Regions from separate parts of the Planococcus liqunii genome, predicted to be linked through region 2. Evidence: riboswitches for the same ligand, from Rfam matches in the RefSeq annotation. Region 2 holds a riboswitch; the other holds the start of a gene.
What was found. Region 2 has a riboswitch for S-adenosylmethionine ahead of metK (methionine adenosyltransferase). Riboswitches for the same ligand answer to the same signal wherever they lie in the genome.
Positions count from the first base shown of each region.

Region 1: linked by a shared signal. The riboswitch ahead of QWY22_RS04375 (transporter substrate-binding domain-containing protein) and the one ahead of metK (methionine adenosyltransferase) in region 2 are both predicted to bind S-adenosylmethionine.

Region 1 is NZ_CP129238.1:875,103-879,998, forward strand. It holds gene QWY22_RS04360 (hypothetical protein) at 145-381, shown strand; gene QWY22_RS04365 (amino acid ABC transporter ATP-binding protein) at 433-1,182, opposite strand; gene QWY22_RS04370 (amino acid ABC transporter permease) at 1,198-1,881, opposite strand; gene QWY22_RS04375 (transporter substrate-binding domain-containing protein) at 1,941-2,789, opposite strand; SAM riboswitch class I at 2,922-3,030, opposite strand; gene QWY22_RS04380 (oxidoreductase) at 3,174-4,073, opposite strand; gene QWY22_RS04385 (3-hydroxyacyl-CoA dehydrogenase) at 4,226-4,896, shown strand, end outside.
Region 2 is NZ_CP129238.1:1,327,364-1,332,259, forward strand. It holds gene ytkD (RNA deprotection pyrophosphohydrolase) at 1-232, shown strand, start outside; gene QWY22_RS06730 (alpha/beta hydrolase family protein) at 213-992, shown strand; gene pckA (phosphoenolpyruvate carboxykinase (ATP)) at 1,067-2,656, opposite strand; SAM riboswitch class I at 2,893-3,004, shown strand; gene metK (methionine adenosyltransferase) at 3,202-4,410, shown strand; gene QWY22_RS06745 (gamma carbonic anhydrase) at 4,531-4,896, opposite strand, start outside.

The sequences.
Region 1 (4,896 bases), 450 kb from region 2:
GTTTTTTTAATTGGATTAAAGGGTATAAAAAAGATTAAGAATTTAATCCAGTAGGGCTTGGAACAATGGGAGAGCGCTGCCTTGACAGGATAGAGGTCGCTCGTTTAGTCCCCAGCCATTAAACTTCTAAGGGAGGGATAAGCTATGAAAACAAACTCTTCAGATGGAAACACTTTAAACAATAAAACAACGATGGACAAAATCACCAAGAAAGCAAAAGATGCTTTTGGAAAAGACGACAGCCGTGAAATCGGTGTCGATGGGCCGTTCCAAAATGCACCGGATGAAGGCAGAGAAGATGTTCCAAAAGGAGATAAAGTTATTACAGACCATAAGACCGGGGAAAAGAAGCATATTGAAAATACAGGAGACAAATATTAAAAAGCGAATGCGGCAGCTGCCTTAGCTGCCGCATCCGTTTTTCCCTGGGAATCAGGCTCTTCTCAGCAAGACCTTCTGCAAAAATTTCTGCGTCCGTTCCTCAGTAGGCGCTGTGAAAATATCTTCCGGTTTCCCTTGTTCGATAATATGGCCGTCTGCGATAAAGATGACACGGTCCGATACTTCGCGGGCAAAATCCATTTCATGCGTCACGATGACCATCGTTTGCCCTTCCAAAGCCAACTCTTTGATGACCGTCAATACTTCGCCGACCAGTTCCGGGTCAAGTGCGGAAGTCGGTTCGTCAAACAACAGGAGGTCCGGTTTTAAGGCAAGAATGCGGGCGATGGCGGCCCGTTGTTTCTGGCCGCCTGACAATTGTTCCGGATATTGGTTTTTATGGTTGAGCAGTCCGACTTTCTGCAGCAGCCCTTCTGCTTCGCGCACCAAGTCCAGCTTGTTCCTTTTCTGCACAACAAGCGGCGCTTCGATAATGTTTTCAATTACCGTCTTATGCGGGAATAAGTGAAAATGCTGAAACACCATGCCTGAGAATTGGCGGATGTCGATTTTTTGTTTTTTGCTTGGCGTTTTTCCAGTGAATGTGACGCGGACGTCATTAATCTGGAGTGACCCACGCGACGGGGTTTCCAAAAGGTTCAAGCAGCGGAGCAAAGTGGTTTTGCCGGAACCCGATGGCCCGATGATGCTGACGACTTCACCTTTATTAATCTCTAAGGAGATCGATTTCAGCACTTCCACGTCATCAAATTGTTTGCTTAAATTTTCAACTTTGATCATATAAATGGCCTCCTATCACGCTGCCACATAGCGGTTTGCTTTTTTCTCGAGGTAATCCTGCAACAGCGTCACCAGTGCACAGATGGCCCAGTAGATGAGTGCGACCAGGATATACAAAGTGAGGCTTTCATACGTTTGCCCGACCACTACTTTGGCGCGGTAGAACATTTCGGAAACGGTGATGACCATAGCGAGCGAAGTCCCTTTGATGATATCCATAAACGTGCTCGATAACGGCGGAAGAGCGATGCGCGTCGCTTGCGGCAAAATGATGCGGGTCATCGTTTGCCAGTAGCTCATCCGCAAAGTCTCGGCTGCTTCCCACTGGCCTTTTGAGACAGAAGAGATGGCAGAGCGGATAATTTCTGCAGTGTAGGCGGAAAAATGGATGCTGATGCCGATGATGGCAGCAGTCAGCGGTTCCATTTCAATGCCGACCATCGGAAAGCCGAAATACAGGATGAACAAAATGACCAACAGCGGAGTGCCCCGCATAAAGGAAATGAACAACCGGGCAGGCAGGGACAAGCCGATAAAGCGGTTCATGCGGGCAAGGGCGACGAACAGCCCCATGATCAGCGCAAAAAACATACTGACCAATGCAATCAAGATGGTCTGCCAGGCCCCTTCCAATATGAAAGGAAGGGAGTCCAGTGCGATTTCTACATTAAAAAGATATTCCCATTTAAAGTCGGCCATCGGAAAACTCCTTTGCTTATTATGTATAAAAGGGGAACCCGAAGATTCCCCAAAAATGATTACTCTTTCTCAAGCGGCTGAGTCACATCGGCACCCAGGAATTTAGTGGAGATTTCTTTAAGCGTTCCGTCAGCCAGCAATTCTTCAAGCGCAGCATCGAGTTTTTCTTTCAGTTCTGGACTGTCTTTCGGCATAACGATGGCACTGCTGCTGAAGGAGAACTTAACGCCTTCAGCCAGTTTCAAGCCGGGCTTGTCATACTGCTCAAGTGAGCGCATCAATACCAGGTAATCGTTCAGCGTCGCATCCACGCGGCCATTGACGATTTCCGGAAGAACTGTATCAGAACCGGTATAAACAATCACTTCAGCTCCTTGTTCCTGGGCAAATTTCGAATAGTTGCTTGTAGCAGAACCGCCGACTTTTTTGCCTTTCAAATCTTCCACTGATTCAATGCCGGAGTTGTCGCTTTCACGTACAATGGCAGAACCGTAGGAATGTTTCACCGGAACCGTGAAATCGAATTTTTCTTTGCGTTCATCTGTAATGGCGAAATCATTGGCCGCAATATCAATTTGGCCATTGCGAAGCGCCGGAAGCAAGCCATCGAATTCCATTTCTTTGAACTCAACTTCAAGCCCAAGTTTCTCGCCTAGAGCACGGGCAACTTCCACATCATACCCAGTCAATTCTTTCGTTGTTTCATCATGATATGTAATCGGATAATAAAGGCCTTCTGTTCCGACAACGATTTTGCCGGCTTCTTCGATGCGCTCCCACGCGTTTTGTTCTTTGTTTTCTGATGAGGCTGCTGCTTCGTTCGATGTTTCTTTGCTGCCGCATGCGGCCAACAAGATAACGGCTGCCAGAACTGCCAGCAACAATAAAAGATGTTTCGTGTTTTTCATAAATTTTGCACCTTCCTTTTCTATTGGTTTACTTGGTTTTAAGTTAATAGAACTGTTCCAACATGAAGGCAAACAAAAAGCCTCTTCTATAAGAAGAGGCAGGCATGTGAAAACACATTGAAATTCCGGCTCTTCTTATCTCTCAAGCTAAAAAAGCTTGTTGGATTTGGCACAGTGCTCTGGTTGCGAGCCCGCTGCCGAGGTTTCGTAGGGCCAATCCCTCCACCTCTCATGATAAGAACAAATTGCTATTAAACTATGTTGAAAACTTTACCACCGTTAGATTTAATCGTCAACACAATATTCTGATAGAAATCATTTGTTTTTTTCTTTAGACGAAAAGTGAACAGCACTTAAGTTGTGTCGATAGCGATTGGACGAGATTTAATTCGTGAAGTTGAAACTTACTCCGGTCAGTTTTTCTGAGATTTCCCACAGCCTCTGGCTCACTGCTTCGTTATGGGCTGCCTTATGAGGAGTTTCAATAATGGGATAACCTCGGCGCTGGCCTTTGCCGTCCGGGCCGATATATTCGCCGCCCTTTAAGCCGGGTTCAGTTGCTGCATAGATGGTGGGGAGCGCACCCATTACTGCAGGCTGGAAATACCGGTTCATCAACCCTTTGAAAATCCGCGGAGCTTCCCGTTTGCCGAACTTGAACAAATTGGTCGCAGAAATCCCGGGATGGCAGGCGATACTGATTGTTGGCAGGCCATGCTGCTTCAATCTTTTATCGAGTTCCTGGGCGAACATCAAATTGGCCAGCTTGCTTTGGCCATAAAATTTCATGCCTTTATAGCCTTTTGCGCCGTCAAGGTTATCAAAATCAATGGCAGCACCGCGATGAGCCAGGCTGCTGAGTGTCACTACCCGAGACTCCGGTGCCTTTAAAAGAAGAGGCAATAAGAGGCCGGTCAATGCAAAATGGCCTAAGTGATTGCTGGCAAACTGCAGCTCGATTCCCTCTTTTGTCTGGGTGAAAGGGGGAACCATGACGCCCGCGTTATTGATCAGTAAATCCAATGACTCTATTGTTCTATTTGCCTGTTCAGCAAATGCCCGAACGCTGTCAAGGTCTGACAAATCGAGCTGCATAACTTCAGCGGAAGCACCAGGTGCTTCTTTTTTTATGTCTTCCAGGGCGGTTTGCCCTTTATCTATGTCCCGAACAGCAAGAATGACATGTGCACCTTGTCCGGCAAAAACTTTTGCGGTCTCAAGGCCGAGTCCGCTGTTCGCTCCTGTAATGATGGCCGTCTTTCCCGTTAATCGGTTCTCTTCCAAACGATCCGCTCCTTGTTTAATAAATTCATTTTCTAAACCATTGTACCCCTATCTTGGTTTCGGTAATCCAAGCATTCATCCTATATGATGATTAAAAGAAATGAACGAGGGAAGGGAATAGAAAACGAACTTAAAAAGGAGACTTGCCATTTATGGATTATCGAAAAATCACAGTTGCCGGAAGCGGCGTACTTGGAAGCCAGATTGCCTATCAGACAGCATTCAAAGGGTTTGAGGTGACGGTTTACGATATCAATGATGAAGCTCTTGAAAAAGCGAAGAATAGAATGGCCAAGCTGAAAGCCAATTACAAAACGGATTTAGGCGCAACCGATGCGGAAGTCAACGGAGCTTTTGACCGTCTGACATTCAATTCGGACTTGGCACAAGCAGTAGCAGACGCAGACCTTGTCATTGAAGCGATTCCGGAAGTAGTCGATATCAAAAGCGCTTTTTACAAAGAATTAGGGGAATTGGCTCCCGACAAAACTGTCTTTGCCACGAACTCCTCAACTCTCTTGCCGAGCCAGTTTGCAGAAGCGACGGGGCGTCCGGAAAAGTTTCTTGCCCTCCATTTTGCGAATACGATTTGGATCAACAACACAGCGGAAATCATGAAGCATTCTGGAACGGATGAAAAAGTATTCAACGATTTGATCGACTTTGCGAAAGCGATCGGCATGGTTGCACTGCCGCTTCATAAGGAACAGCCGGGCTATATTCTGAACTCCTTGCTTGTGCCTCTCCTCAACGCGGCGGAATTGCTGCTGGTAAAAGAGGTGGCAGATGTCCAAACCATCGATAAAACATGGCAGATTGCGAC
Region 2 (4,896 bases):
TCATAATCCGGAATGGTTTGCGGAGTATACCGTCTTTTCGGAAAGACCTTTTTGCAAAACCGTTTTTCTGGCGGAAGTGGAGCACCTGGAGAAAATCGAAAAGATGGAAACCGAAGGCATTGTGTTAATGGAAAAACTTCAACCGGTTGGCTCTTTCAGCTTTTTGATGAAAGACGCGGGGATGAAACAAATTATAAAGAAGGTGGAGCAACTTGGAAAATGGGGCAATTGAATCGAAAAAAATGTATCCATCGCCGAATCCTCATGTCCGCCTGACTGAAATTGTCTACTGGTCAGAAGGCTTGCGGGTAAAAGGGCTGTTGGCGGAACCGAAAGAAGCGGGAGATTGGAGCGGCATTCTTTACTTGAGAGGCGGCATCCAGTCAATCGGGATGGTGCGCCCGGCACGCATTGCGCAATTTGCAGCACAGGGGTTTGTGGTATTTGCACCTTATTACCGGGGCAATCGGGGCGGGGAAGGCCGCGATGAATTTGCCGGAGCCGACCGGTGGGATGCTGTTCATGCAGTCGAAGTCCTGAAAAAGTTCAGCAATGAAAATGTGCATGTATTAGCTTTCTCGCGCGGCGGCATTATGGCGCTATGGACAGCCGTGTTAAGAGGGGACATTAGCTCTGTCGTCACATGGGCCGGCGTTACGGATACGGTGCTAACGTATAAGGAGCGTCCGGATATGCGGCGCATGATGAAACGCTTGTATGGCGGAACACCGAATACGGCGTTAACCGCATACGAAGAACGCAACCCCTTATTGCGCTTGGACGAAGTGAATGCGCCCGTCTTAATCATCCATGGCCTGAAAGACGAAAACGTTTATTCCGGACAGGCTTATTTGCTGGAAGAAGCTTTGAAAATGAATGACCAACCGCACGAAACTTGGTATTTTCCTGAATACACCCATTTCTTTCCGCCAGCAGCAAACCGCAAGACGGCGCGAGCACTTACCGAGTGGATGAGAAGGCAAGAGCGGTAAGTCAGGAGTAGAATGAAATTTAAAGGTACGCAAGCAAAAAAGCTATCCCAAAGGATAGCTTTTTTACATGTAATTTATAGTGGTGTTGGTCCGCCGTGTGCGCTAATATCAGCTGAAACGGTGCCGAATTTTTTGAAGTTTTCCTGGAATTTCTGAGAAAGTTCTTTCGCTTTTTGATCGTAAGATTCTTTATCAGCCCAAGCGTCGCGAGGGTTCAGGATGTTAGCAGGTACGCCTTCAATTTGTTTTGGAATTTGCAGGCCGAAGATTGCTTCCTGTTCCGTTTCCACGTCATGAAGTTCGCCTTTGATTGCCGCACGGACCATTGTACGCGTGTATGACAATTTCATGCGGTTGCCAATGCCGTATTCGCCGCCTGTCCAGCCTGTGTTTACCAGGAAGACGTCTACGCCGTGCTCATCAATTTTTTGGCCGAGCATTTCTGCATATACTGTAGCATGAAGCGGCAAGAATGGTGAACCGAAGCAAGTCGAGAATGTCGCTTCCGGAGAAGTGACGCCGCGCTCAGTTCCAGCAAGCTTCGATGTGTAGCCGCTCAAGAAATGGTACATCGCTTGTTCTTTTGTTAATTTGCTGATTGGAGGCAGTACGCCGAACGCATCAGCAGTCAAGAAAATAATTGTTTTCGGATGGCCAGCAACCGATGGATCGACAATATTGTCAATTGCCTGGATTGGATAAGCGGCGCGCGTGTTCTCTGTTAATGAACCATCGCTATAGTCCGGAATGCGAGTTTCTGGATCAACTACAACATTTTCCAGGACAGAACCGAAACGGATTGCGTCGTAAATTTGTGGTTCGTGCTCACGTGAAAGGTTGATTGTTTTCGCGTAGCAGCCGCCTTCAATATTGAATACGCCGTTGTCTGACCAGCCATGCTCGTCGTCGCCGATTAATTTGCGGTCCTGGTCTGCTGATAAAGTCGTTTTGCCTGTCCCCGATAAACCGAAGAACAACGCAACATCGCCATCTTTCCCAACGTTCGCTGAACAGTGCATAGGAAGAATGCCTTTCTCAGGCAGGATGTGGTTCATGATTGAGAAAATAGATTTTTTCATTTCGCCGGCATATTCGGTGCCGCCAATCAAAATGATTTTCTTTTCCATCGAAACGATGATGAATGTTTCTGAATCCGTACCGTCCACTGCAGGATCTGCATGGAAAGTCGGGGCATAAACGACGGTGAATTCCGCTTCATGCGCTGCCAATTCTTCAGCCGTCGGGCGGATGAACAATTGGTGGGCGAAAAGATTATGCCACGCGTATTCATTAACCGTCTGAATTGCCAAACGGGACTCTGGGTCTGCTCCTGCAAAGCCTTTGAAAACGTATAAGGCATCCTGTTTTTTCAGGTGCTCCATTACTTTGTTATATAAGTTTTCAAAAACATCAGAAGAAATCGGGCGATTTACGGAACCCCAATCGACTTTGTCTTTAGTAATAGCTTCTTCTACTATATACTTGTCTTTAGGTGAACGGCCTGTGTATTTGCCGGTTTCAGCTTTAACGGCACCTTCTCGAGTCAATACGGCTTCCCCACGTGATGTTGCAGCTTCCACTAATTGTGGAACTGAAAGTTGGATGTGCACATTTTGGCCATTTAAAAGATCCTTTAAATTATTTGCGAAGTTCACTGGATTCATTTATATGTACCTTCCTTTTCGGTTATTCCCATGGCAATGGGGAGGATGTATATTCGAACATTAGTATAACACATTCAAACCAATAGTCTATACTAATAACCAATTGTTATGAAAAAAATACTTTTAATGCGCCTGTAACAAAAATTATAGCGGTTTAATCGCAATATTGCCGTTGTTTGAACGAAAATCGTTGACATCACTTCCTACTTTCCGTATGATGAAAAATTGAACGGATACTCTTATTCCGAGCTGGTGGAGGGGACAGGCCCTATGAAACCCGGCAACCTGCTGCTGCATGCAGAGAAGGTGCCAAACCTGAAGCAAGGTCTCAACCTTGGACGATAAGAGTGAAAGGTGCTTATGATGATTTCTCCTTTCCACATGCAGATGCTGGATGGGATTTTTTTATGAAATTGCCCTTAATCCTCGTGTACAAAGGCCACAACGGCTTGAAGTTCAATCCTCACGGAACGGACTTGACATGGGAAACGAGTACCGTATCAATTTCGAGAGCAATCTCGCAGGATATAAGGAGGAAACACATTTTGAAAAACCGTCGATTATTCACATCAGAGTCAGTAACAGAAGGACATCCGGATAAAATCTGTGATCAGATTTCCGATTCTATTTTGGATGCCATTTTAGCAGAGGATCCAAATGCACGGGTTGCGTGCGAAACAACTGTAACAACAGGGCTAGTTCTTGTTGCCGGAGAAATTACAACATCTACGTATGTTGATATCCCGAAAGTTGTGCGTGAAACAGTTCGTGAAATTGGCTATACTCGCGCTAAGTACGGTTTCGACTCCGAAACAAGTGCAGTTTTGACAGCAATTGATGAGCAATCACCGGATATCGCCGCTGGAGTGAACGTAGCGCTTGAATCACGTGAAGGCCAAATGACTGATAAAGAACTAGACGATATCGGAGCAGGAGACCAAGGTCTGATGTTCGGATTCGCTTGCAACGAAACAGAAGAGTTAATGCCGCTTCCAATCTCGCTTGCCCATAAATTGGCGCGCCGATTGGCTGAAGTACGCAAAGAAGAAATCCTTCCATACTTGCGTCCGGACGGCAAAACACAAGTAACGATCGAATATGATGAAAACAATAAACCGCTTCGCGTGGACACAATCGTTATTTCCACTCAGCATCATCCGGAAGTAACGCTTGAGCAAATCCAGCGCAATATTAAAGAATACGTCATCAATGAAGTGGTTCCACAAAACTTGATCGACGAGGAAACAAAATACTTCATCAACCCGACTGGCCGTTTTGTAATCGGCGGACCACAAGGAGATGCGGGACTGACAGGACGCAAAATCATCGTTGACACTTACGGCGGATACGCTCGCCACGGCGGCGGCGCTTTCTCAGGCAAGGACGCGACGAAAGTTGACCGTTCTGCAGCTTATGCAGCCCGTTATGTAGCGAAGAACATTGTAGCAGCAGGACTTGCTGACCGTTGTGAAGTGCAATTGGCTTATGCAATCGGGGTAGCGCATCCGGTATCAATCGCATTTGATACATTCGGAACAGGCAAAGTGGATGAAGAGACATTGGACGATCTAGTCCGTGCAAACTTTGACTTGCGCCCGGCTGGAATCATCAAAATGCTTGACCTTCGCCGCCCGATCTACAAACAGACGGCAGCTTACGGACATTTCGGCCGTACAGATATCGATCTTCCATGGGAACGCACAGACAAAGTGGAAGTATTAAGAGAACAATCAGGTGTTTTTAAACAAGCGTAATAAATAACAAAAAGACGACCGGCAAAATTATGCCGGCCGTCTTTTTTTCTGCTTCTTGCGCAGATTCGTCCCTTGAGAGGCGTTGGCCGATAGCTTCAATCAAAGCTGCCGGCTCTTTTTCTATTCACTCCTTTGAAGCGATTTATAATACGCGCCTTTTTCTGCATATTCACGGACAATGCGCTCCATGTCCTGTTTGTCCTCTTCCCGCAGTTCGCGGACCACTTTTGCTGGCCGGCCGACAGCAAGCATGCCGGGTGGAATCACTTTGCCGGGCGGCACGAGGCTGCCGGCGCCGATAAATGCGCCTTCGCCGACTTCGGCTCCGTCCATAATAATGGAACCCATGCCCACCAAAGCGCCTTTTCGAATGACGCAGCTGTGAAGCGTCACTTGGTGCCCGATGGTGACCTGGTCCTCAAGAACCAAAGTTTTTCCCGGGCTTTGATGCAGCATGCACAAGTCCTGGATATTGGTTTTATTGCC